DNA from 3 places in the Micromonospora sp. NPDC005291 genome. Region 2 is predicted to be linked to each of the others. Evidence: riboswitches for the same ligand, from Rfam matches in the RefSeq annotation. Region 2 holds a riboswitch; each other region holds the start of a gene.
The links. Region 2 has a riboswitch for cyclic di-AMP ahead of ABZT18_RS25725 (NlpC/P60 family protein). Riboswitches for the same ligand answer to the same signal wherever they lie in the genome.

Region 1: it holds a riboswitch for cyclic di-AMP, as region 2 does, so the genes downstream of both, ABZT18_RS09400 (C39 family peptidase) here and ABZT18_RS25725 (NlpC/P60 family protein) in region 2, are expected to answer to the same signal.
Region 3: it holds a riboswitch for cyclic di-AMP, as region 2 does, so the genes downstream of both, ABZT18_RS13650 (hypothetical protein) here and ABZT18_RS25725 (NlpC/P60 family protein) in region 2, are expected to answer to the same signal.

Annotation. Positions count from the first base shown of each region.
Region 1 covers NZ_JBEXGR010000005.1:146,961-155,298, forward strand. Annotated here, with positions in the region: gene ABZT18_RS09395 (hypothetical protein) at 111-881, shown strand; cyclic di-AMP (ydaO/yuaA leader) riboswitch at 1,166-1,307, shown strand; gene ABZT18_RS09400 (C39 family peptidase) at 1,541-2,395, shown strand; gene ABZT18_RS09405 (alpha/beta hydrolase) at 2,529-3,275, shown strand; gene ABZT18_RS09410 (polysaccharide pyruvyl transferase family protein) at 3,372-4,700, opposite strand; gene ABZT18_RS09415 (CDP-glycerol glycerophosphotransferase family protein) at 4,879-6,585, opposite strand; gene ABZT18_RS09420 (bifunctional cytidylyltransferase/SDR family oxidoreductase) at 6,628-8,142, opposite strand; gene ABZT18_RS09425 (ABC transporter ATP-binding protein) at 8,288-8,338, opposite strand, start outside.
Region 2 covers NZ_JBEXGR010000023.1:5,975-12,596, forward strand. Annotated here, with positions in the region: gene ABZT18_RS25710 (zinc metalloprotease) at 196-1,179, shown strand; gene ABZT18_RS25715 (pyridoxamine 5'-phosphate oxidase family protein) at 1,258-1,815, opposite strand; gene dcd (dCTP deaminase) at 1,893-2,471, shown strand; gene ABZT18_RS25725 (NlpC/P60 family protein) at 2,539-3,579, opposite strand; cyclic di-AMP (ydaO/yuaA leader) riboswitch at 3,592-3,728, opposite strand; gene ABZT18_RS25730 (peptidoglycan recognition family protein) at 3,963-5,945, shown strand; gene ABZT18_RS25735 (NlpC/P60 family protein) at 6,020-6,622, opposite strand, start outside.
Region 3 covers NZ_JBEXGR010000008.1:18,781-27,118, reverse strand. Annotated here, with positions in the region: gene ABZT18_RS13655 (carbonic anhydrase) at 88-816, shown strand; gene ABZT18_RS13650 (hypothetical protein) at 872-1,891, opposite strand; cyclic di-AMP (ydaO/yuaA leader) riboswitch at 1,896-2,026, opposite strand; gene ABZT18_RS13645 (YibE/F family protein) at 2,193-3,563, opposite strand; gene ABZT18_RS13640 (metal-sensitive transcriptional regulator) at 3,794-4,090, opposite strand; gene ABZT18_RS13635 (copper ion binding protein) at 4,245-4,454, shown strand; gene ABZT18_RS13630 (hypothetical protein) at 4,468-5,439, shown strand; gene ABZT18_RS13625 (heavy metal translocating P-type ATPase) at 5,452-7,707, shown strand; gene ABZT18_RS13620 (CsbD family protein) at 7,791-7,964, shown strand; gene ABZT18_RS13615 (helix-turn-helix domain-containing protein) at 8,128-8,338, shown strand, end outside.

The DNA.
Region 1 (8,338 bases), on a different contig from region 2:
CGCCGCGCCCTGTCGATCCACCCGCTCCGCACCCCGCCGATTCGTGGCCCACCGTGGCCCGGTGGCCGGTGGGGCTCCCACCGCATTGCTCTCTCCCCGAGGTGCCGACCATGGAGACCGTCGTCTTCTACCAGTTCGTGACCGAGGTGCCGCAGGCCGCCGCCATCTGGTCGGCCCTGTTCCTGCTGGCACTGGGCGTACTCATCGTGCTGGCCGCCCGCCCCGAGCGGGACCGGCCAACGGACGACCCGCTCCCGACCGCGCCCACCGCCCGGGAGTTGGCCGCGGCCGAGGCCGTCGACCTGCGCCGGTACGCCGAGGAGGTGGCCGTCGCCGCGGCCGGCGCGACCAGGACCGCACGGCGGCGCCGCGTGGCCTGGCTGACCGCTCAGGAGCAGATGGAGCGGGCCTGGGGCGGGTACGACGAGGCGGACACCGCCGCCCGTCGCTTCGCGGGTGCCGGGGCGCTGCCCACCCCGCATACCCCCCGCACCCCCGCCGAGTACGCCTCCCGGGAGCGCTACCTGCATCGCGCGGCGGCGGCGGCGCACTGGCGGGGCGACCTGACCATGGCGCAGTTCGGCGACGTGTTCGGGCATCGGCACGGGTGGGATCCCCGGCGGCACCCGGTCGAGCAGGAGGTGCTGCTGAGCCGGGCGATCCGGGACGCGAGGCTGGCCGACTACCAGGCCGCCGCCACCCGGGAGCGGGCCGCCTGGCGGGACGCGGAACTGGCCGCCGAGTCGGCCCGCACTCTCGCCGAGGAGGCGTACGCGGCAGCGGCCCGGCTGCGGCCGAACCCGGTACCCGCCCGCCGGGCGGCTACCCGGGCGTTCCGTCCCGCACTCGTGGCACGCTGGCGCCCGGCTCGCGCGGGTTGAGCCCGATCCGTTATGTGAGCCCGGTCATGTCAATGGCGAATCGGGCGTCGGGCACGATTGGCTCGATTTTTCCCATGATTGTGGCCGCATAATCGGCGGCCTGTCCGGTTGTCGCCCGCAGGCGTCGCCGTAACCGGTTGTCCCATCGAGTCACATCATCGGCAATACGCGCAGAAATTGTCGCGCCGATTGGAGTTTACGCAGGTGAACCCGGCTTGGCAGGGGAAGGGCCGGCCAGTACTGTCGTCCTGTCCGGTGCGGTAACCGTTCGCAAGAGGCGACGCCGCGCCGACCCGCTCAATCGTGATCTACGAACCGGGGACCCATCAGTAAGTCCGGGGTGAATCCGCGAGCCACGGCCCGCGGTAGGGCGATCTTCCCGCCCGAATCCGTCAGCTAACCCGGTAGGCGGTGTCGGAAGGAGTTCTATCCTCGTGCAGCACCTTTCCATCCCTCGGTTGTTCCCTCGCCTCCACGGCGCAGCGGTGCCCCCGCTCATTCGTCCAGTGACGGTGAGCTGACCCCCGGGTCACTGCCTTTCCCGCCCGGCCGCGCCGGGCGTTCCCCTGAGCGGTTCACCATCCGCGGACCACGGTCCGCGCGCTGGCGCCTGCCCGGATGCCGGTCCGGCCCCCGGTGTGCCGCTCTCCCCCCGATCCGTGGAGGACCCCGTGAAGCACACCCTGAAGCGTCAGCTCCGCCGCCTCGCCACCGAGCGCCCTTACCAGATCGTTGTCGCCTCCGCCGCGGCCCTCGCGATCGCCAGCACCACCGGCGCCCTGGTCACCAGCACCGACGACGCCCCGGCCAGCCAGCACACCGTGACCACGGTCGCCGAGATGCGCAGCGACACCGCTGCCTCCCGCAGCGAGGCGCGCGACGCGTCCTCCTCGGCCAGCACCGCACCGACCACCGCCGCCCCCGCGCCGGCCACCAGTGCCGCGTCGCCCGCAGCCAAGGCCAGCAGCAACCCGGACCTGACCCGTAAGCCGGAGCCGCCGAAGCCGCCCGCGACCAAGGTGCTCGACTACGACTACCAGGTGCAGAACACGTACTACAACTGCGGCCCGGCTGCCACCCGCAACGCTCTCAGCGCCGCCGGCATCAACCGCACCCAGGATGAGCTGGGCGCCGAGCTGGGCACCACCGAGATGGGCACCAACTCGGCCCTGGACACCACCCGGGTGCTCAACGCCGAGGTGAAGGGCTCCCCGTACCGGACCCGGATGTTCGCCGGCACGCCCAGCTCGGCCCAGATGGACCAGCTCCAGGCCGACGTGGTCAAGGCGATCACCGACGGTCGCGGTGTGGTGGCCAACGTCGTCGGCGACGCCACCGACACCAACGGCGGCTGGCACTCCTACGGCGGCGGGCACTACATCGCCGTGGTGGGTTACAAGGACAACGGCCGGACCGTGCGAATCGCCGACTCGGCCAACGCGGCCGACCCGTCGTACTGGATCACCACGATCGACCTGGCCAACTGGATCGCCAGCCGGGGCTACTCCGCCTGACCCAGGCACGTTGACCGCCGCGGGCGCCGTCCCCCACAAGGGGCCGGCGCCCGCGGCGTCTTCACCGAGCGGTCAGGCCTGCGCCGCATCGACGATCCTCGTACCTGGTCGCGAACCGTGGGAGACTGCGGCCGTGGTGGATGAATCAGGTGGCCGGGCAGGCCGTGGGCCGATCCTGTTGCTGCTGCACGGGATGGGGGCGACCGGAGACGTCTGGCTGCCGTGGGCGCCGTTGCTGGAGCAGCACTGGCCCGGGCGGTGGCTGGCACCGGACCTCGCCGGCCACGGCTGGTCGGCCCCGCTGCCGTCGTACACCTTTGCTGGTTTCGCCGGCCGGATCGCCCACGGCCTGGCCGCCGACGACCGGCTCGTCGTGCTCGGGCACTCGCTGGGCGGGGTGGTCGGCCTGGCGCTGGCCGCCCGCGCCACCGGGATACCGGTGGACGCGGTGGTCGGGCTCGGCATCAAGGCGCTCTGGTCGCCGGCCGAGCTGGCCCGCGCCGCGGAGCTCGCCGCGCGCCCGGTGAGCTGGTTCGCCAGCCGCACCGAGGCGGCCCGCCGCTACCTGCGCGTCTCCGGGTTGGTCGGCCTGGTCCCGCCGGATCATCCGGTGGTGGACGCCGGGTTGCGTCAGGTCGACGGCCGGTGGCGCCTCGCCATGGACCCGACAGCCTTCGGCGTCGGCGAGCCCGACCTGGCCCCGTTGCTGGCGGCGACCGACGTGCCGGTGGTGCTGGCGCGTGGCGAGCACGACCCGATGGTCACCGACCAGCAGCTCAAGGAGTACGGCGTACCGGTCGCCACGCTGCCCGGTCTCGGCCACAACGCGCACGTGGAGGACCGAGCGGCCGTTCTGGCGCTGGTGGACCCATACCGGTGATCGGTCACAACGGTGCGGACGCGCTCGGTGCCTTCCCGCTGTCGCCGTGATGCAGTTGGACGTGGGCGAGCTGGGTGAAGCGGATGCAGTGGCTGGTCAGTTGGCTCCGAGCATCCGGCGGACCCGGCCGGCGACGGCCTGCTTGACCCGCTCGCGCAGTGACTGCGCGTGGAGGGTCTTGACCTTTTTCTGGAGCGTCCGGTTCTCGTCCCGCAGCCACTGGATGCGCGTCAGCAACTCCTCGGGAGAGTAGGCGGAGACCGGCCGGACCGCAGGTGGGTAGACGGTCTGGCGGACCTGCTCGTCGAAGCGGGTAGCGCTGTCTCCGTCGGCGAACGAGAGGCCGAGGTCGTGCTTGGCGAGGAACGCGGTGATCCGCGTGAAGCGCTCCTTGTGGCCCTCGTTCAGGGCCGTGTAGTCGGCTTCCGCATAGAGCTGGGCAGCGTCGACGTCGGCCGGCACATCGCGCATCAAACGGTGCGGGATGTCGAAGTATCGGGCCAGCTCCAGGGTGCGCGAGTCGTGCGCCAGCAGATAGCCGGGGATGCCCGAGATCAACGCCGTGATGGTGCCGTGGATCCGGGTGCCGAAGGCGAAGTCGAACCCGGAGAGATACTCCATCCAGGGCCACGGGTCCATGAACATCCGCACCTTGTCCTCGACGAAGAGCGGGTGCGAGGTGTGAATCGGCATGTCGGCGGTCATGCCCCGCAGCTTCGGCGCGTCGCCGTAGAGCAGGGTACCGAGGGTGTAGAGGTCCTGTGCCACGTAGCGCAGGTTCGGGTAGCGCCGCTGGTGGTGCAGGACGAGCGGGGCCAACGCCTTGACGTACGGCGAGATGACGAACGCGAGCCGGTCGTCGATGCCCAGGGTCGCCTTCGTCTTCTCGATGCGCAGGCTGTCGCCGTGCAGGAACATCGACGGGCAGCCGATCTGCTCGACAGCGGAGAAACCCAGCTTGCGTAGGTAGTTCTCAGTGATCTCGCCGCGTACGCCGATGCTGTGCGAGCGGTCGAGCACCGCCCGGCAGAACGCGCTGACCGGCTCGTCGATCGGGCGGAGCTGCTCCAGGTTGCCGTCCACGTCGGTCTGCGCCCCGACCCCGAGTACCACCACCGGGATCTTCAGCCGTTCGATCAGCCGGGCCATCGTCGTCAGCCGGTGTGCGTAGTCATGGCGGAACGCGTTGGCCAGTGGTATCACGAAGACGTCGTACTTCTCGTTGATCTCGTCGGCATCGCGTGGGTCCGCCCGGAACCGCGACGGGGTGATCTCGGCCGTGGAGGTGGCCAGTAGCTTATGCGCGGCGTGGCTGAAGACCAGATTGCCGGTGTTCTTACCGATCCAGTCCCGCTCGTAGGTCTCCTCGGCGCTGAGGACGTCCAACGGGCCCTTACGGGCGCGCAGCAGGATCCGCTGATGCATCGGTGGCTCCACCTCTCGTCCGGAGGCGGTGGCGCCCGACCCCGGAGATCGTCCGGCAATGTCCCGGGAGGCGGGACATCTGTTACCTCCAGGCCTCGCGATACTAGGCCACCGACCGGCCGCTGGCCTCACGCGGCGATCGGCCCTGAGGCCGAGCCGCCACCGGCGGCCCGGCGGCTCAGGCGGTGGGGGAGACCGGCACCAGGTCCGGCTCGACCGACCGCCCGGGGGTCGGCGGGCTCCAGTCCGGCTCCAGCTCGCGCCTGGCGGCGTCCAGGAACGCGTCGGCGTACGACTCGGCGGGGAAGTCACCGAGGTAGCGCCGCCGCGTCGCCCAGCGCTCCGGTGCCATCGGATCGGCGCCGAGCAGCCGGCCCAGCACATCGTCCAGGTTCGTCATGTCCCGGTGCAGCACGTAGCCCGCGCCGGCCAGCGGGAACCGCTCGGTGAACCGGTCACCCTCGCCGCCCATGTCGGTCACCGCGAAGGGCTTGCCGGAGTAGAGGTAGTCCGAGATCACCCCGGAGACGTCGGAGATCAGCGCGTCGGAGCGGTTCACGCAATCCACCAGGCTCAGGTCGCGGCCGGCGGCGCCCCAGACGTGTGGCCGGCCAGTCCGCGCCCGGTCCGCCGCGAGCAGCTCGGTCAGCCGACCCAGCTGCCGTGCCGATGCCGGGTTTTGCGTGGTGTACGGGTGGGCGCGCAGGATGACCGTCGCACCCCGGTCGAGCAGCCGTCGCAGCATCGGTTCGGCCACCGGCAGCGAGCAGTAGTCCGCGTCCGCGTGGTGTCCCGTCCAGGTCGGGGTGTAGAGCACCGTGCGGGGCGCTTCGGCAGCCAGGGACTCCGGGCGTACGTTGATTGACTCGACCTGCGGGCGGCCCACTATCACGAACTTCTCCGCCGGGATCTGCACCCCGGCGCGGGCGTACCGGTCGATTGCCGCCGGGCCGGCGACGAAGATCCGGTCGAAGATTCCCGACACCGGGTTGGCGCTCGGCGCCTTGTCGCTGTCGCCGTGGTGCAGCTGGACGTGGGTGAGCTGGGTGAAGCGGATGCAGTGGCTGTTCTTCGCACCGTGGTTGACGTAGAACGCCGCCCGTAGGCTCGGCACCAGCGCCTCGTCCATCGCCCCCAGGGTGGGGCAGTAGACCACTGGTGCATCGGTGGCTGCGGCGATCGGGGCCAGGAACTCCGGCTCCCGCAGCACGACCATGAACGGCCGGCCGATCCGCTCCAGGTACGGCAGCCACATGGTGACCTGGTACTCCGAGCCGGGAGGCGCGGAGAAGTAGAGCAGGAACTCCGGCTGGTGCCGGCGCAGCGCCCGGCCCACCGCCCCGCCGCCGGCCGGCGGCCGGAACCGGCGTCGGGCCAGATCCAGCGCGATCGTGCCGGCGCCGGCGCCGACCAGCAGGGCCGCCGCGAGGGCGACCAGGGCCGGCATGGTCGCCGCGGCGGCCAGCGCCACCACGGCGAGAAGCCCGAGCAGCGCGTCGCCGAGGTGCGTGGCGACCGGCGCCGTCCAGGACCGCACCGGCAGGTTGGCCGCCCGGATCTCCAGGTTGCCGGCGTGCCGCAGCGGGCCCACCAGCAGCACCAGCCCTAGCAGCACCAGCGCGGCGGCGGCCAGCGCGGGGTCGAACCCACCGTCCAGCTGTCGGGCGTAGCCGACCAGGACGGCGGCGGCGATCAGTGTCGTCTCGGCGGCGGTGTCCGCGCCCTGGCGGATCCGTCGCTCAGCGGCGGTGGCGACGATGGCGGCCACCGCCAGCGCCAGCCCCCAACCGGTCGCCCCGGTCAGCGCCACGACCAGGAAGGCCAGCACGGCCAGCCCGATGCTCAGGCACCGTGCGATCAGTTTCCGGACCAGGTCACCACGCATGTCGCTCCGTTCACCATCGTCCCGGTCAGCAGTGCTCGGCCGTCAGCCGACGGTCGCCGAGGCGACATTGGTCTCGTCGGCTACCCGCGGCGTCTGGGCCGGCACGGCCGGCGCCGCTTCGCCCGGCGCCCGGCGTACGTCGATGACCTGCCCGGTGAGCTCCGAGATCAGCACGTCCAGCGACGACTGGGCGACGGCCTCCGCGGCGAGCAGGGTGTGCTCCGGCTCCTCGCCGAAGGCCCGCGTCCGCATCGGAGTGGCGGTCCGCTCCGGGTTGATGCAGTTGACGCGTACGCCGACGTCGGCCCATTCGTCGGCGAGCGCCTGGGTGAGGTTGACCAGGGCGGCCTTGGTGGCCGAGTAGAGCGCGTAGCGGGCCCGTCCCCGGGTGTAGGAGCTGGAGGTGTAGAGCAGCAGCTGGCCCTTGGTCTGCTCGAGATACGGAAGGGCCTGGCGGGCGATGGTCACCGGGCCGACGAAGTTGACCTGGAGTAGCCGGTCCATCGTCTCCTCGTCCATCTCGGCGAGGGCGCCCTTCTCCAGGATCCCGGCGGTCACCACCACGTGGTCGATCCGGCCGGTGGCCTCGAAGGCGGTCTTCAGCGCGGCCTCGACGTCCTCGGCGCGCTCCACGTGGGTGCCCGTGCTGGAGCGGCTGAACGGGAAGACCCGGGCGCCGTAGCGCCGGGCCAGCTCGGTCAGCTCGTGGCCAATGCCGTAGCTGCCGCCGAAAACGACGATGGTGCGGCCGGTCAGCTCCTCGCTGTAGCTACGGTGGTTGGTCAGCCGGGGTGCCTGCGCCGCGGCGAGCTGGAAGAGCTTGTCCGCCAGGTGCACGTCGACCGGGTGGGTGACTTTGATGTTCTCGTCCGAACCGTCGATCACCTTGATCGGCGTGCCGGGCAGGTAGCGCAGCACCACGCCGCAGTCGTCGGTGGCGGCGAAGTTCGGGTCGCCCGCGGCGTGTCGGTAGGCATCCCGGATGGTGCCGGAGCGGAACGCCTGCGGGGTCTGGCCGCGGCGCAGCGAGGAGCGGACCGGGATGTCGGTGATGCACTCGTTCTCGTCGACCTGGATGATCGTGTCCGCCGACGGGATGGCCACGTCGACCGCGGAGTAGCTCCAGAGCGCGTTCACGCACTCGCGGACGATCCGACCGCTGACCAGGGGCCGCACCGCGTCGTGGAAGAGGATGTTGACGTCGCCCTCTCCGACCGCGTCGAGCGCGATGCGGGTGGTGGCGTTGCGGGTGTCGCCACCCTCGATCACCTTGGTGACCTTGCGGAAGCCGGCCTTGTCGACGATCTGCTGGGCGTCGGGGACGTGCCCGGTCGCCATCAGCACGATGATCTCGTCGATCTCCGGGGCGGCCTCGAAGATGGCCAGGGTGTGCTCGATGATCGGCTTACCGGCGATCTTCAGCAGTTGCTTGGGGATCCCGAGCCCGAGTCGCGTCCCCGTACCCCCGGCGAGGATCACGGCCACTGTCCGCGAGGGGCGCCAGAGTGCCGGGCTCGCCGGCGTGGCACCCAGCACGGGGCTGTGATCCTGGATCATTCTGCCGGTCCTCGCTTCCACCGAAAGGGGCGTTCTGCGCGTCGATGACGAGATGTGAATTGTGGTCGACGCCCAGGAAACCTTAGCGCCTACGACTGACCGCATCGACCGAGCGTGCGCCCGGTCGATGCGGTCGTCGACCTGTCTACTTGCCTTCGTAGGCGTTGCAGACCTCGTCGGTCGGGCCGTCCATCTT
Region 2 (6,622 bases):
AGTCACCGAGCCCGTGCACCCAGGCACCCCCGCGCGACGGCCGCCCTGCCGGCCCAACCTTGTCCCGGGGAAAGAAGTTTCCCGACGGCAACTCATAGCCGTTCTCAAATACATCGATGAGTTGTAACGTCTGCCTCACGTTTCCAGCCACGGCGTGACACACCCCCTGCCACGCCGCCAGAAAGAGGTGGGCCCATGGGACTCCGTCCCAACCTGCTGACCCGGCGTGCTGCCGGTGTCGCGTCGACGACCCTCGCGCTGCTGCTCAGCACCGCTGCGGTGGGCGTCGTTCCGGCTGCTTCGGCCTTCTCGGCGGCGCCCGGCGGCGCCTGCGTGGAGCCGGCCGACAGCCACGCCAACGCCCGGGCGAAGCCCGGTGCCGCGGCCAAGCACGACCCGAACGAGCTGACCGCCACACAGGTCCGCCAGCGGGAAGCCGACCTGGCGGCGGCGCTGCGCGAGCGCGCCACCTTCCGCACGGGTGCCGGCGCGACGGCGCTGGCCACCGTCACCATCCCGGTCGTGGTGCACGTGATCCAGGAGAACAGCACCCGGGCCGGCGGCAACATCCCGGACTCGCTGATCACCTCACAGATCAGTGTGCTCAACCAGGCGTACGCAGGTGCCACCGGCGGCGCGGTCACCGCGTTCGCCTTCCGGCTCGACAAGATCAACCGGGTGACGAACCCGTCGTGGTACCCGATCGTGCAGGGCTCGTCGGCGGAGCGGTCGATGAAGTCCTCGCTGCGGGTGGGCGGCAAGAACACCCTCAACATCTACCTCGGTGAGCTGAGCAACGACCTGCTGGGCTGGGCAACCTTCCCGCAGCGGAACCTGAGCAGCATGGACGGCGTGGTCGCGCTGAGCGAGTCCCTGCCGGGCGGCACCGCGACCAACTACAACCAGGGCGACACCGGCACCCACGAGGTGGGGCACTGGCTGAACCTGTACCACACCTTCCAGGGTGGCTGCGGTGGCTCGGGTGACAGCGTCAGTGACACCCCGGCCGAGGCGTCGCCCGCGTACCAGTGCCCGACGGGGCGCAACACCTGCTCGGCGGCGGGGCTGGACCCGATCACCAACTTCATGGACTACACCTACGACTCGTGCATGTACCAGTTCACCCCGGGGCAGGCGACCCGCATGCTGACCGCGTGGAACGCGTACCGCGCGGCGTGAATCTTCCGCGTACACCCGGTGCCGGCTCCGTCGTGACGGAGCCGGCACCGTCGTCTCTGCCTCCGGACCCGGCCGTGGTCAGGCGGCCGTGTACTGGACGTCGCGGTTGAGACGGGTCGGGCGCGCCTGCGGTACGACGAGCGGCGCGGCCGCCGCCGACGGGGCGTGCGGGTCGAGCCAGACCCGAACGGCCGGCCGACCCGGCGCGAGACCCGGAATGCCCGCGGTGTGCTGCTCGCGGCGGGTCAGCATCGCCACGTCGACGGTGAACTCGAACAGCCGCCAGTCGACCTGCGGCTCCGCACGGGCGCCCTGCGCCAGCCGGGCCACCCGTGTCGGATCGGTCACCGGATGGGCCCGCCCCGCCACGTACGCCTCGTCGTCGCTCTCCTCCGGGGGGAACGAGTGCAGCGCGTAACGGCCGTCCCGTTCGAGGTCACGGCGCTTCGGAGAGTCGATGATGAAGCAGAAGAGGCCCTCGTCGGTGATGACCGGGGAGACCGGGTGGACCCGGGGTCCGCCGTCGGCGCGGACCGTGGCCAGATAGCCGAAGCCCGGCCCGTACTGCTGAAGGAGAACGCGGATCCCGTCGGCGAGTCGGGGCTCGTCGGCGGCGAATTCGGACCAGGAAGCCATGCGGACATTCTATCGAACAAATGTACGAAGAGCGACCTCGACACGCTGGTCACCGCCTACCTCGCTATGGTGGTCCGATGCTGCTCTCTGACCGCGACCTGGTCTCCGAGATCAAGGCCGGCACGCTGGGCCTGGAGCCGTTCGAGCCCACCCTGGTCCAACCGTCCAGCATCGACGTGAGACTCGACCGGCTGTTCCGGGTCTTCAACAACCACCTTTACACCCACATCGATCCGGCGATGCAGCAGGACGACCTGACATCGGCGGTCGAGGTGCCCGACGGCGAGCCGTTCGTGCTGCACCCGGGGGAGTTCGTGCTCGCCTCGACGCTGGAGGTCATCTCGCTGGGCGACCAGCTCGCCGGCCGGCTGGAAGGGAAGAGCTCACTGGGCCGGCTCGGGCTGCTCACGCACTCCACCGCCGGCTTCATCGACCCGGGTTTCTCCGGTCACGTGACGCTGGAGCTCTCCAATGTGGCGAACCTGCCGATCACCCTCTGGCCGGGCATGAAGATCGGCCAGCTCTGCATCTTCCGGCTCTCCTCGCCGGCCGAGCACCCGTACGGCTCGGCGGTCTACGGTTCGCGCTACCAGGGCCAACGTGGGCCGACGCCGAGCCGCGCCTGGCAGAGCTGGCGCGCCTGGCCCACCCGCTGATCCCTGTACGCACGACGAGGGCCCGCCGCGAACGGATCGCGACGGGCCCTCATTCGTGAGGAGTGGGTCAGCCTGGGCGGCCGTAGCTGTGGATCGGGCCGTCGTCGACCTTCTTCATCTTGACCGGTTGACCAGCCTGCGAGGCGTGCACCACCCAGCCACCGCCGACGTACATGCCCACGTGGTGGATGTCGCTGTAGTAGAAGACCAGGTCGCCGGGGCGCAGGTTGGCCTTGCTGACGTCCTTGGTGACGCGGCTCTGCGCGGCGGCGTTGTGCGGCAGCGACACGCCAGCCTTGGCCCAGGCGGCCAGCATCAGCCCGGAGCAGTCGTACGAGTTCGGGCCCTCGGCACCCCAGACGTAGGGCTTGCCGATCTGGGCGCAGGCGAACTTGACGGCCGTGCCCGCGGCGCCGCCGGGGTAGCTGCCAGGGCAGGGCGCCGGGCGCAGCGAACCGCCGCCACCGTTGCCATACACCTTGAGGCGCAGCTTCTGCAGCCGGTCGATCTCCTCGTTGATCTGCTTCTTCTTCGCCGCCAACTGCGCTTCGGTGCGGGTCAGCTGGGCCACCATCTCGTCCAGCGGCGCCTTCTGCTGGGCCAGCTCGTCGCGCAGGTCCGCGACCTGCCGCACGTCCTGCTGCTGGTTGTGCGCGAACCGGTCGAGCATCTCCAACTGGCCGACCACCTCGGTGGGTGACCGGCTGCCCAACATCGCGTTGACGGTGGAGACGTTCTCGCCCTTGTAGGCACGGACGGCGAGGGCGCTGACCTTGTCCATCGCCGCGTCGACCTCCCGCTCCAGCGGGGCGATCCGGGCGGCCAGCGCGTCGGCCTGCTTGCGCTTGGCAGCCAGGTCGGTTCGGGTGGCGTTGTGGCGTTCGATGATCGGTTCGAGCTTGTTCCAGTCGGCGTCGATCTGGCGCTCAATCTCGGCGACGGACGGGTCCGCGTGGGCCGCCGTGGCGCTGCCGGTCAGGACGACGGCGACGCCGGCCAGTGCGGCGAGGGCCGTGGTGAAGCGGGACCAGCGTGGGCGCGGCACGATCGACGTCGGGCCGGCTGACGCCGACCGCTCGGACGACGGCCGCGGGGCATGGAGTGCCACCGGGTTCCGTACTCCTTCTTCCTGACCGCCTACCGGGTTAGCTGACGGGTTCGGGCGGGAAGTTGGCGCCCTACCGCAATGGCTGCGGATTCACCCCGGGAAAACCTGGGTCCCCGGTTCGCTCGGAAGCGACTCGGCGGTGTCGGTCCGTTACCGCCCGGGCTGGGCGGACCTGCTATCGGGCCGACAAATGACCAGAGTAGAGACGGCTGTTACCGATCCGCAACCCGTGCGGCCGTGACACTCCGTACCGATCCGAAAGGTTCACCGACCGTGTGTGAAGATTTTTTTCCTAACACCTCGATACATGGAAAGGTATTGACGCAGACTCCCGGGCGGCGCGAAGGTGACCTCACCTTCACCCGCAACATCTAGGGGGTTCGATGCGCCATTCAACCCTGTCGACCGGCCGGCGCGCACTGCTCGCCGCCGCCGTGGTCGCAGCCGCGACCGCGGTTCCGCTACCCTCCGGCCCGGCCGCCGCCGCGCCCACCGCCGACCGCCAGCAGCAGTACGCCGCGGCGGCGACCGAGTACGGTGTGCCGACCGTCGTGCTGCTCGCCGTCTCCTATCTGGAGTCCCGCTGGGACAGCAACGCCGGCACACCGAGCACCAGCGGCGGCTACGGCCCGATGCACCTCACCGACGCCCGGCACGTGGCCGCCCTACCCGGGCGCGGCCACCACGACGCCGGCACCGAGGACCCACGCGGCGACGACTCCCGCTCCGCGAGACTGCTCGCCCCCCGACCGGCCGAGGATCCCGCGCCGCCCGCCGCCGCGTTGCAGACCATGGACGCCGCCGCCGCGCTGACCGGCGCCGCCCCCGAGGCACTGCGCACCGATGCGGGCGTCAACATCCGGGGCGGCGCCGCGCTGCTCGGGGCGTACCAGAGGGAGTTGGGCGCGCCGGTCGGTGCCGACACCGACCCGGCGGCCTGGTACGGCGCGGTGGCCCGCTACGCCGGCGCGGACAGCGCTGACGCCGCGGCGGCCTTCGCCGACGAGGTCTTCACCACCATTGGTGCCGGCGAAACCCGGGTGACCGACGACGGCCAGCGGATCACACTGCCGGCCCGCGCGGTGCAACCGCAGCGTTCCTGGTTGGACCGGCTGGGCCTGCGCCGCCTGGCTCGCCCGGACGGGCTGGAATGCCCCCGCACCATCTCCTGCGAGTGGATCCCGGCACCCTACGAGGCGTTCGGCGACGGCGACTACGGCAACCACGACCTCTCCGACCGGCCCGCGCGGCAGAAGATCGAGTACATCGTCATCCACGACACCGAGGCGAGCTGGGCGACCACCCTGCAGCTCGTCCAGGACCCGACGTACGTGAGCTGGCACTACTCGCTGCGCTCGGTCGACGGGCACGTCGCCCAGCACGTGAAGACCAAGGACGTCGGCTGGCATGCCGGCAACTGGTACGTGAACGCCAAGTCGATCGGCCTGGAACACGAGGGCTTCGCCGCGCAGGGCACCTGGTACACCGAGGCGATGTACCGGACCTCGGCGAAGCTGGTCCGGCACCTGGCACTGCGGCTGGGCATCCCACTGGACCGCCAGCACATCATCGGCCACGACAACGTGCCCGGCACCGTCGCCTCGACCGTGCGCGGGATGCACTGGGACCCGGGCCCGTACTGGGACTGGACGCACTACTTCAACCTGCTGCACGCCCCTCGGCTGGACACCGGCACCCCGGCCACCGGGCTGGTCCGGATCGACCCGGACTACGCCACCAACCAGCCGGCGTTCATCGGCTGCGTCACCGTCGGCGTGCCGTGCGCGCCACGCGGCTCCTCGGCCGTGGTGCTGCGCAGCGCGCCGTCCGCGGACGCCCCGCTGGTCAACGACATCGCGCTCCGCCCGGGCGGCACCCCGAACACGATGGAGGTGTCCGATCACGGCGCCCGGGCATCCGCCGGTCAGACGTACGCGCTCGCCGGCCGGCAGGGCGACTGGACGGCAATCTGGTATCTCGGTCAACGGGCCTGGTTTCACAACCCGGCGTCCGCGCCGACTGCCAGCTGGACCGTCGGCGTGGTGGCGACCCCGAAGCCCGGACGGGCCACCATCCCGGTGTACGGGCGGGCGTACCCGGAGCAGGCCGCCTACCCGGCCGGGGTGCCCTACCAGGCGATCTCACCACTCCAGTACACCCTGTCCGCCGGGCAGCGGTACGCCGTCGGCGCGGTCCTGGCCGGCGAGTACTACCGGGCCAGCACGTTCGACGGCTCCTCGCCGGGTGACTGGACGGTGATCCGCGGCCAGAACCGTTACGCGCAGATCCAGTTCGGCCACCGCATCATGTACGTCGACCTCGCAGACGTGCAGCTGCTGCCGTCACCGGTGGGCGCGCCCCGCTGAGACGCCACGCGCTCCACTGAGAACCACGACGGCCCCCGGTCGGTGACCGGGGGCCGTCGTCGTGCCTGTGGGGATCAGCCGGGTCTGCGGAACCCGGCGACCGGCATCGTGTTGATGCTGGACACCTGCACCGGTTTACCGGCCCGGGGGGCGTGCACCATCTGGCTGTTGCCCAGATACAGCCCGACATGACTCAGGCCGGCGAAGAAGAAGACCAGGTCACCGGGGCGGGCGTCGGCTCGCGAGATGGCCTTGCCCTCGTTCCACTGGTCACCGGTGTGGTGGGTGAGGCTGATCCCGGCGGCCTTGTAGGCGTACTGGGTCAGCCCCGAGCAGTCGAACGAGTTCGGGCCGGTGGCGCCCCAGACGTACGGCTTGCCGACCTTCCCGCAGGCGGTCCTGATCGCGGTACGGGCAGCCGCACTGACCACTCCGTTGATGGTCGGGCAGGCCGCGGTCACGACCGTGGTCTTGGGCATCGACGCCTCGAGCTGCTTGATCTCGGCGTCGATCTGCTTCTTCTTGGCCGCCAGGTCGTTCTGCTGCTTGGTCTGGGTGACGATCAGCGCGTCCAGCTTCTGCTTCTCGCCGTCGTACTTGGCCCGCACGGCCAGCACGCTCTCGACCTCTTTGCGCTCCTGCGAGGCCAGCCGGTCGAGGACGGTGAGCTGCTCGGT
Region 3 (8,338 bases), on a different contig from region 2:
TGACGGTGGAGCCCGTGCCAGCGACCGCCGCCGGCACGGCTGAAAAGCCGCTTGACCAGGTCAGATGCGTGAGGACGAGGTGCGGGGATGAGTCAACCCGGGACACCCGGCGGGCAGCCGGGTCCGCAGCGGACCGCCGACCGGGCGTCTGCGCCCAGCGAGCCGACCCGGGCGTACGCCGAGCTGACCGCCGGCAACCAACGCTTCGTCAGCGGTGCCCCACGCCATCCCAATCAGGATGCCGGGCACCGGGCTGCCGTGGCAGACGGGCAGCACCCGTTCGCGGTGATCGTCGGCTGCTCCGACTCGCGCCTGGCCGCCGAGATCATCTTCGACCGAGGGCTGGGTGACCTGTTCGTGGTCCGTACGGCCGGGCACACCGCCGGCCCGGAGGTGCTCGGCAGCGTGGAGTACGCGGTGACCGTTCTCGGCACCCCGCTGGTGGTGGTGCTCGGCCACGACTCGTGCGGCGCGGTGCAGGCGGCCCGGGAGGTCGCCGCGACCGGCACCCCACCTCGTGGGCACCTGCGGGCGGTGGTCGACGCCGTGCTGCCCAGCCTGCGCCGGGCCGAAGCCGAGGGCGTGGACGACATCGACGAAATCGTCGACATCCACATCGCGCAGACGGTCGAGACGCTGCTGGGGCAGTCGCCCGTGCTGGCCGACGAGGTGGCGCAGGGGCGGTGCGCGGTCGTGGGCGTGTCGTATCGGCTCGCCGCCGGAGCGGTACGCCCGGTGGCCGCCGTGCCGGCCGGCTTCGCGACGCTCGACGTGCCGGCGGGGTCGACCGACCCGGCCGCGCCCGCCGCAGCCTGACGCGTCGAGGGCCGTCCCGCGACGCGGAACGGCCCTCGACGGGGCATCGTGCGGGTCAGAGCAGCGACATGTGCACGTGGTCGGTGTGGTTCGACGGCCCGCTGTACGAACTCCAGCCGGTCGCCGGGAACCAGATCTGGCGGTTCCAGATCACGTAGTAGATGCCGAGCCGGTCGGCGTTCCGGATGAGGAACGCGGCGACGTTGTTGCCGTACGTCCGGGTGTCCTCGTTGTGCCACGGGGCGAAGCCGCTCTTCTGCAGCGACCAGTCGCAGGCGCGGCCCTTCGGGTGCTCCCATGGCCCGCCGGAGCGGTAGCAGCCGACGAACCGGCTGAAGCCGGCCCGCTTGACCTCCTTGTACGCGTGCAGCGTGCGAGGCGTGATGCAGCCGGACGTGGTGGGGTCATTCTCGCTGCACGACTGGGGCTTCCAGTCACCGTCGGAGGTGCGACCCGGGCCGAGCCGGGCGACGGGCGAGGTGGCATCCACCAGGCCGCCGGTGAAGCCCTTTCCGCCGACCAGGGAGAGCGCCTTGTCCGCCTCGCTCTTCCGCTTCGCCATCAGGGCGGTCTGCTTCTGCTGCTCGCGGACCTCCGTGTCGAGGGCCAGCTTGGCCTGCTCGGCGCGGGCCTTCACCGTGTTGACCTCGGAGAGCTTCTTCTCGTTGACCATGTTCATCTCGTCGAGCACCGAGGCGCGCTGGACGAACGAGTCGGGGGCGTCGCTCTCCAGCAGCATCGCGATCGCGCCGATCCGGCCGGTCCGGTACGCCTGGGCGGCGATCTGCCCGACCTGCGGGGCCAGCGCATCCAGGTCGGCCTTGGCCCGGTCGACCTCCAGCGCCAACTCCTGCTGTCGCTTCTTGGATTTGTCCAGCTTGGACTTGGCGGCGGAGTAGTCGCGGTTGGCCTGCTCGATGACGTCGTTGAGCAGTTGGGGCTCGCCGTCCTCCTCGTGCCCGGACGGTGTGGGGGTCGTCGGGGCGGCATGGGCCGGGAGGGGCCCGGCGAGCACGGTCAGTGCGGCGATCACGGCCACCACGGGTGTCAACCAGCGGCGTAGGGGTGCCGTCACAATGTTCCCTTCCGTCGACCGCCGACCGGGTTAGCTGACGGGTTCGGGGCGGAAGTGGCCCCTACCGCTGACGCGGATTCACCCCACGTACCTGGGTCCCCGGCTCGCCGGTTGGCGATTGGGCGGTGGCACCGCAGGCGCCGCTTCGCGCCTTCATCGGTAACCGGCAGCGAGGTTACCCGAGAGTCGGCCTGGTGAGCTACGCCTTGATGTCGACCAAAAGTGTCATTTCGCCATGGCGTTGAGTGACCAGTGACGCGGTTCTCAGGGCGGATGCCCAAACTGGTCACGCTGAGGAGTGTCACCATGCCGTATCTGTGCTCCTGTTCGGCTCCGGCCACCGGTCGGTGGCGGTGTGTGGGGGTGAGGTCCGCGTCGGATCCGGCTCGCCGGGTCGACCTGTTCGCGGTGAGATGAGTGCGGCCAGTGCCTCCGCCCGGGCCGGCTGGGGTCGCGGGGCGGGAGCGTCGGCGGACGGAGGGGCATCCGTGCGCCCGGCGGTGGTCACCACCGCGGCCAGTCCGGTGGTCAGTGGCACGGCGGCGATCAGGCCGAGTGTGGCCACCGCGCTGCGGACGATCTCCTGCGCGAGGAACTCGCTGGTGAGGATCTGCCCGATCGGCCGCGAGTCGGCGGTGAGCAGGAGCAGCAGGGGTAGCGACGCGCCCGCGTACGCCAGCACGATGGTGTTGACAGTGGAGGCGATGTGCGCGCGGCCGACCCGGGTGGCCGCACGGTACAGCTGCAACCGGGTCAGCCCGGGGTTCGCGTTCGCCAACTCGGTGACGGTGGCCGCCTGGGTGACCGTCACGTCGTCGAGCACCCCGAGCGAGCCGATGATGATCCCGGCGAGCAGCAGGCCGTGCAGGTCCACGTCGCCCTGGAACATCGACAGTGTCGTCGCATCCTCGCTGCCGAAGCCGGTGAGGTGGGTTGCGGCCGTGGCGATGGTGGCGAGCACACCGGTCAGCACCAGGCTTCCCAGGGTGCCGAGCACCGCGACCGAGGTCTGCGCGGTGACCCCGTGCGTCAGGTAGAGCACCACGAACATGATCAGGGCCGCGCCGACCACCGCCACCAGCAGGGGTGATTTGCCTGCGCCGATGCCCGGCAGCACGAAGGTGAGCAGGATGGCGAAGCTGGCGGCCAGCCCGGCGAGCGCCGCCAGGCCCCGCCACCGACCGAACGCGACGATCGCGGCGGCGAAGACCACCGCCAGCCACACCATCGGGGTGCCGCGCTGATGCTCGGCGATGTTCCAGTTGCTGGCGGTGGGATCGGTCGGGTCGGTGAGCTCGACCAGGATGACCTCGTCGCCGACCTCGACCCGGGGCGCGCCGGGGCCGTCGGGCACCGGTGTCCGCACCTGCTGGCCGGCGGTCGGCCCGTCGTCCACCCGGACGTCGACCGTGCCGCACGGCCCGGCACCGACCCTCGGTGTGCCCTCGGGGCTCGACGGCACCGGCGGGCATGGCTCGGTCACCACCCGGGTCACCGTGCCGGGGTGGCGCGGCACGTCCGCTCCGCCGTCGGTCTGCGGGGACCCACCCCGCGGCCAGAGCAGCACGGCGGCGAGCACGGTGGCGACGAAGAGGGGCACCACCGTCATGACGAGGATCCGTCGTACCCGGGGCGGGGCGGACGGAGCGGGGCGGGTGTGGTCGGAACCCAAGGCGAGACTCCCAACGATCCGGTGCGGGGTACGGGTCAGCGTGCCGGTCGGTTCACCGTTGCCGTGGAAACGCGGCGACAGGTGCGGCGGATCGCTGGCTGACGACCGCTCGATCACGGACGGTCAGTGCCCGGCCCGGCCGGCCGAAGGCGCCACGTCGTGGTGGCGCCGGTGCCCGGCTGTGCAGCGGCATACGGAGGGTCACCGTGGAATGCCCGGACTGAGGGCTGTCAGCCGCGCTTCATGAGCCGGCCGACTGCCGCCATCATCTCGGTGGCCATCTCGTCGGCCCGGCCCTCGGCTGCCCCCTCGTGCATGCAGTGCCGGGCGTGCCCGTCGAGCAACCCCAGCGCCACCTTGTCGAGTGCGGCCTGGATCGCGGAGATCTGGGTGAGCACGTCGATGCAGTAGCGGTCGTCGTCGACCATCTTCTCGATGCCGCGGACCTGCCCCTCGACGCGGCGGAGCCGCGTGAGCAACTGGTCCTTGCTGGCGGTGTACCCGCGGATCGGGGTGGGTGCGGTCATGTCGACAAGGATAGCGTACCCCTGGGGGGTATGGTACGGTCCTCTTCTGGCCGGATACCCCCACCGGGTACCGGTAACGTGCAAGGGTAGAGGTCCGCCTCCGACTTACCCCCCAGGGGTATAGGCTTCGGAGGTGGCGAAGGGAGACGTTTCGATGGTCAACACCACGTACCAGGTGCAGGGCATGACCTGTGGGCACTGCGTCAGCGCGGTGAGCGCCGAGGTCGGCGCCATCGAGGGCGTGCGTGACGTCCAGGTCGACCTCGCGGCCGGCCGGGTCACCGTCAGCAGCGACCAGCCGCTGGACACCGGGGTTGTTCGGGCCGCTGTCGACGAGGCCGGCTACGACCTCGTCGACGCGTGATCGGAGGGTCGGTATGCGCACCGTGACGAGATTGGCCGGGTTCGCCGTCGGTCTGGCGGCGGTCTTCGGCGCGACCTACGGGATCGGCCGTCTGGTCGACCCCGCCCCGGTCGCCGACAGCCGGCACGACGGCGGTGCCGCCCACGCGACAGGGGAGCACGACGAGGCGACCGACCGGCTCCCCGGCGGCCTGCTCGTCTCCGACCGCGGATATACCCTCGAACCGGTCGATGCCCCGGCCGACGAGTTCGCCTTCCGGATCACCGGGCCCGACGGGCGCCCGGTGACCCGGTACGACGTGGCGCACGACAAGCGAATGCACCTGATCGTCGCCCGACGGGACCTCTCCGGCTTCCGCCACGTGCACCCCGACCTGGCCCCGGACGGCACCTGGCGGGTCGACACCCCGCTGGCCGGCCCCGGGCAGTGGCGGGCGTTCGCCGACTTCACCCCGACCGGGGGTGAGCCGCTGACCCTCGGCGTGGACGTGACCGTCCCCGGTGAGCTGACCGAACGGCCGCTGCCAGCCCCGGTGACCAGCACCACCGTCGACGGCTACACGGTCACCCTGACCGGTGCGCCGCAGCCCGGCCGCACGTCACCGCTCACCCTGACCGTCAACCGGGACGGGCAGCCGGTCACCGACCTTGAGCCCTACCTGGGCGCGTACGGGCACCTGGTGGCACTGCGCCGAGGCGACCTGGCGTACCTGCATGTGCACCCGGACGGAACGCCCGGCGACGGGCGGACCCGGCCCGGCCCGGCCGTCACCTTCCTCGCCGAGGTGCCCTCAGCCGGCAGCTACCGGCTCTACCTCGACTTCCGGCACGGCGGGACGGTGCACACCGCCGAGTTCACCGTCGTCACCGGCACTCCGCCGCCCGGCGCTCCCACGGCCGACGCCCCGCCAACCGGGGGCGACCCGAGCGGACCCGCACCGACCGGCGGCGCCGACCACGGCACCCCCGGGCACGGGCACAACTGACGGGACCAGACGATGACCACCACCAGTAGACCGTTGCCTGAGGCGCCGAACCAGATCCAGTTGGCGATCGGCGGAATGACCTGCGCCGCCTGCGCCGCCCGGATCGAGAAGAAGCTCAACCGGATGGACGGGGTGAGCGCCACCGTCAACTACGCCACCGAGAAGGCGACCGTCCGGTACACCGACGGCGTTACGCCGGACGACCTGATCGAGACCGTGCAGAAGACCGGCTACACGGCTGCTCTACCGTCGCCGCCCGCCACCACCGAGGAGCCGGTGGACCCGCTGAAGGGCCCGCGTACCCGGCTCTGGGTTTCGGTGGCGCTCAGCGTGCCGGTGGTCCTGCTCGCCATGATCCCGGCCTGGCAGTTCGACTACTGGCAGTGGCTGTCGTTGACCCTGGCCGCCCCGGTGGTGGTCTGGGGTGGGCTGCCGTTCCACCGGGCCGCCTGGACCAACCTGCGGCACGGCGCGGCAACCATGGACACGCTGGTGTCGCTCGGCACCCTGGCCGCGTTCGGCTGGTCGCTCTGGGCGCTCTTCCTCGGTGACGCCGGGATGCCCGGCATGACGCATCCGTTCCGCTTCGACATCACCCGCACCGACGGCGCCGGCAACATCTACCTGGAGGCGGCCGCCGGGGTGACCGTGTTCATCCTGGCCGGCCGCTATTTCGAGGCCCGATCCAAGCGGACCGCTGGTGCCGCCCTGCGCTCTCTGCTCGAACTCGGGGCCAAGGAGGTGGCGGTGCTGCGCGACGGGGTGGAGACCTTGATCCCGGTGGACCGACTCGCCGTCGGCGACCGGTTCGTGGTGCGCCCCGGGGAGAAGATCGCCACCGACGGGGTGGTCGACGAGGGCACCTCCGCCGTCGACGCCAGCATGCTCACCGGTGAGTCGGTGCCGGTCGAGGTCGGCCCGGGTGACGGCGTGGTCGGCGCCACCATCAACGCGGGCGGGCGGCTGGTCGTCACCGCCACCCGGGTCGGCGCGGACACCCAGCTCGCCCGGATGGCCGACCTGGTCGAGCAGGCGCAGAGCGGCAAGGCGGCCGTGCAGCGGCTGGCGGACCGGATCTCCGGCGTCTTCGTGCCGATCGTCATCACGCTGGCGATCGGCACGCTCGGCTGGTGGCTCGGCAGCGGGGCCGGCCCGACCGCCGCGTTCACCGCCGCCGTGGCCGTACTGATCATCGCCTGCCCCTGCGCGCTCGGCCTGGCCACCCCGACCGCGCTGCTGGTCGGCACCGGCCGGGGTGCTCAGCTCGGCGTGCTGATCAAGGGGCCGGAGGTGCTGGAGTCGACCCGCCGGGTGGACACCGTGGTGCTGGACAAGACCGGCACCGTGACGACCGGCCGGATGACCCTGGTGGACGTGGTGCCGGCGAGCGGCGAGGACCGGGCCGAGCTGCTCCGGCTCGCCGGCGCCGTGGAGGCCGCCTCCGAGCACCCGATCGCCCGTGCGGTCGCCGCGGGTGCCGCCGAGGCCGGCGCGCTGCCCCCGGTGACTGGTTTCCACAACCTCGAAGGGCTGGGCGTGACCGCCACGGTTGACGGGCGGGACGTGCTGGTCGGCCGACCCGGGCTGCTGCGTGAGCGCGGGATCGACGTACCGCCCGAGGTCGAGTGGGCCGTGAGCGACGCGGAGGCCGCCGGCCGTACGGCGATCGTCGCCGGCTGGGACGGGCGGGCCCGGGGCGTGCTCGCGGTCGCCGACGTGGTCCGGCCGACCAGCCGGGCGGCGGTGGCCCGGCTGCGCGCGCTGGGGCTCACCCCGGTCCTGCTGACCGGGGACAACACGACCGTGGCCCGCGCGGTCGCGGCCGAGGTGGGCATCGACGAGGTAATCGCCGAGGTGCTACCGGCCGGCAAGGTCGACGTGGTCAAGCGGCTCCAGGCCGAGGGGCGGTCGGTAGCCATGGTCGGTGACGGGGTGAACGACGCCCCGGCGCTGGCCCAGGCCGACCTCGGGCTGGCCATGGGCACCGGCACCGACGTGGCGATCGAGGCTTCCGACCTCACGCTCGTCCGGGGCGACCTGGACGCCGCCGTGGACGCCATCCGGTTGGCCCGACGCACGCTCGGCATCATCCGCGGCAACCTGTTCTGGGCGTTCGGCTACAACGTGGCGGCCCTCCCGTTGGCCGCCGCCGGGCTGCTCAACCCGATGATCGCTGGCGCCACGATGGCGCTGTCCTCGGTCTTCGTGGTGGCCAACAGTCTGCGGCTGCGCCGGTTCCGTCCGGCCGCCCCCGGTGACGGGTGGTGACGCAGTTCTGGCCGAAATGGTTGGACCGAGGATGCCCGGGGTACTGCTGATGGCGTAGCGACGCTCGCAATGGAGGTTGGCACATGGGTATCGACGACAAGATCAACAATGCCAGCGAGGACGCGGCCGGCAAGCTGAAGGAAGGCGCCGGTCGGGCCACCGACAACGAGCGGCTTGAGGCCGAGGGTCGCAACGACCAGGCCGGAGCCAAGCTCAAGCAGGCGGGCGAGAAGATCAAGGACGCCTTCAAGAGCTGACGTACGACGTAACCCGCACGCCGGGCCGGTGATCAATCACCGGCCCGGCGTGCTGTGTGTCCGGCCCCTGACCGTGACCCTGAGAAACCCCTGATTCCGCCGTCGCTTTCACCGCTGCGCACCCTTGCCTGCTAACTTCCATTTGCATGCGCAAGGGCTGGTTATGGGCAGTGCTCCACCGCCGAGCGGCGACGCCCTGGTCCGGGTGCTGGCCCGGCAGTTGGGCCTCAGCCGAGCGCTGTTGCAGGTCCACCTACGGAAGCTGGCGGCGGCCGGGCTGGTCACCGCCAGCCTGGAGTTGTCGGAGGACGGGAAGACCATGAACTACTACGAGGTGGAGCCGTTCGTGCCCACACTCACCCCCGAGATCATCG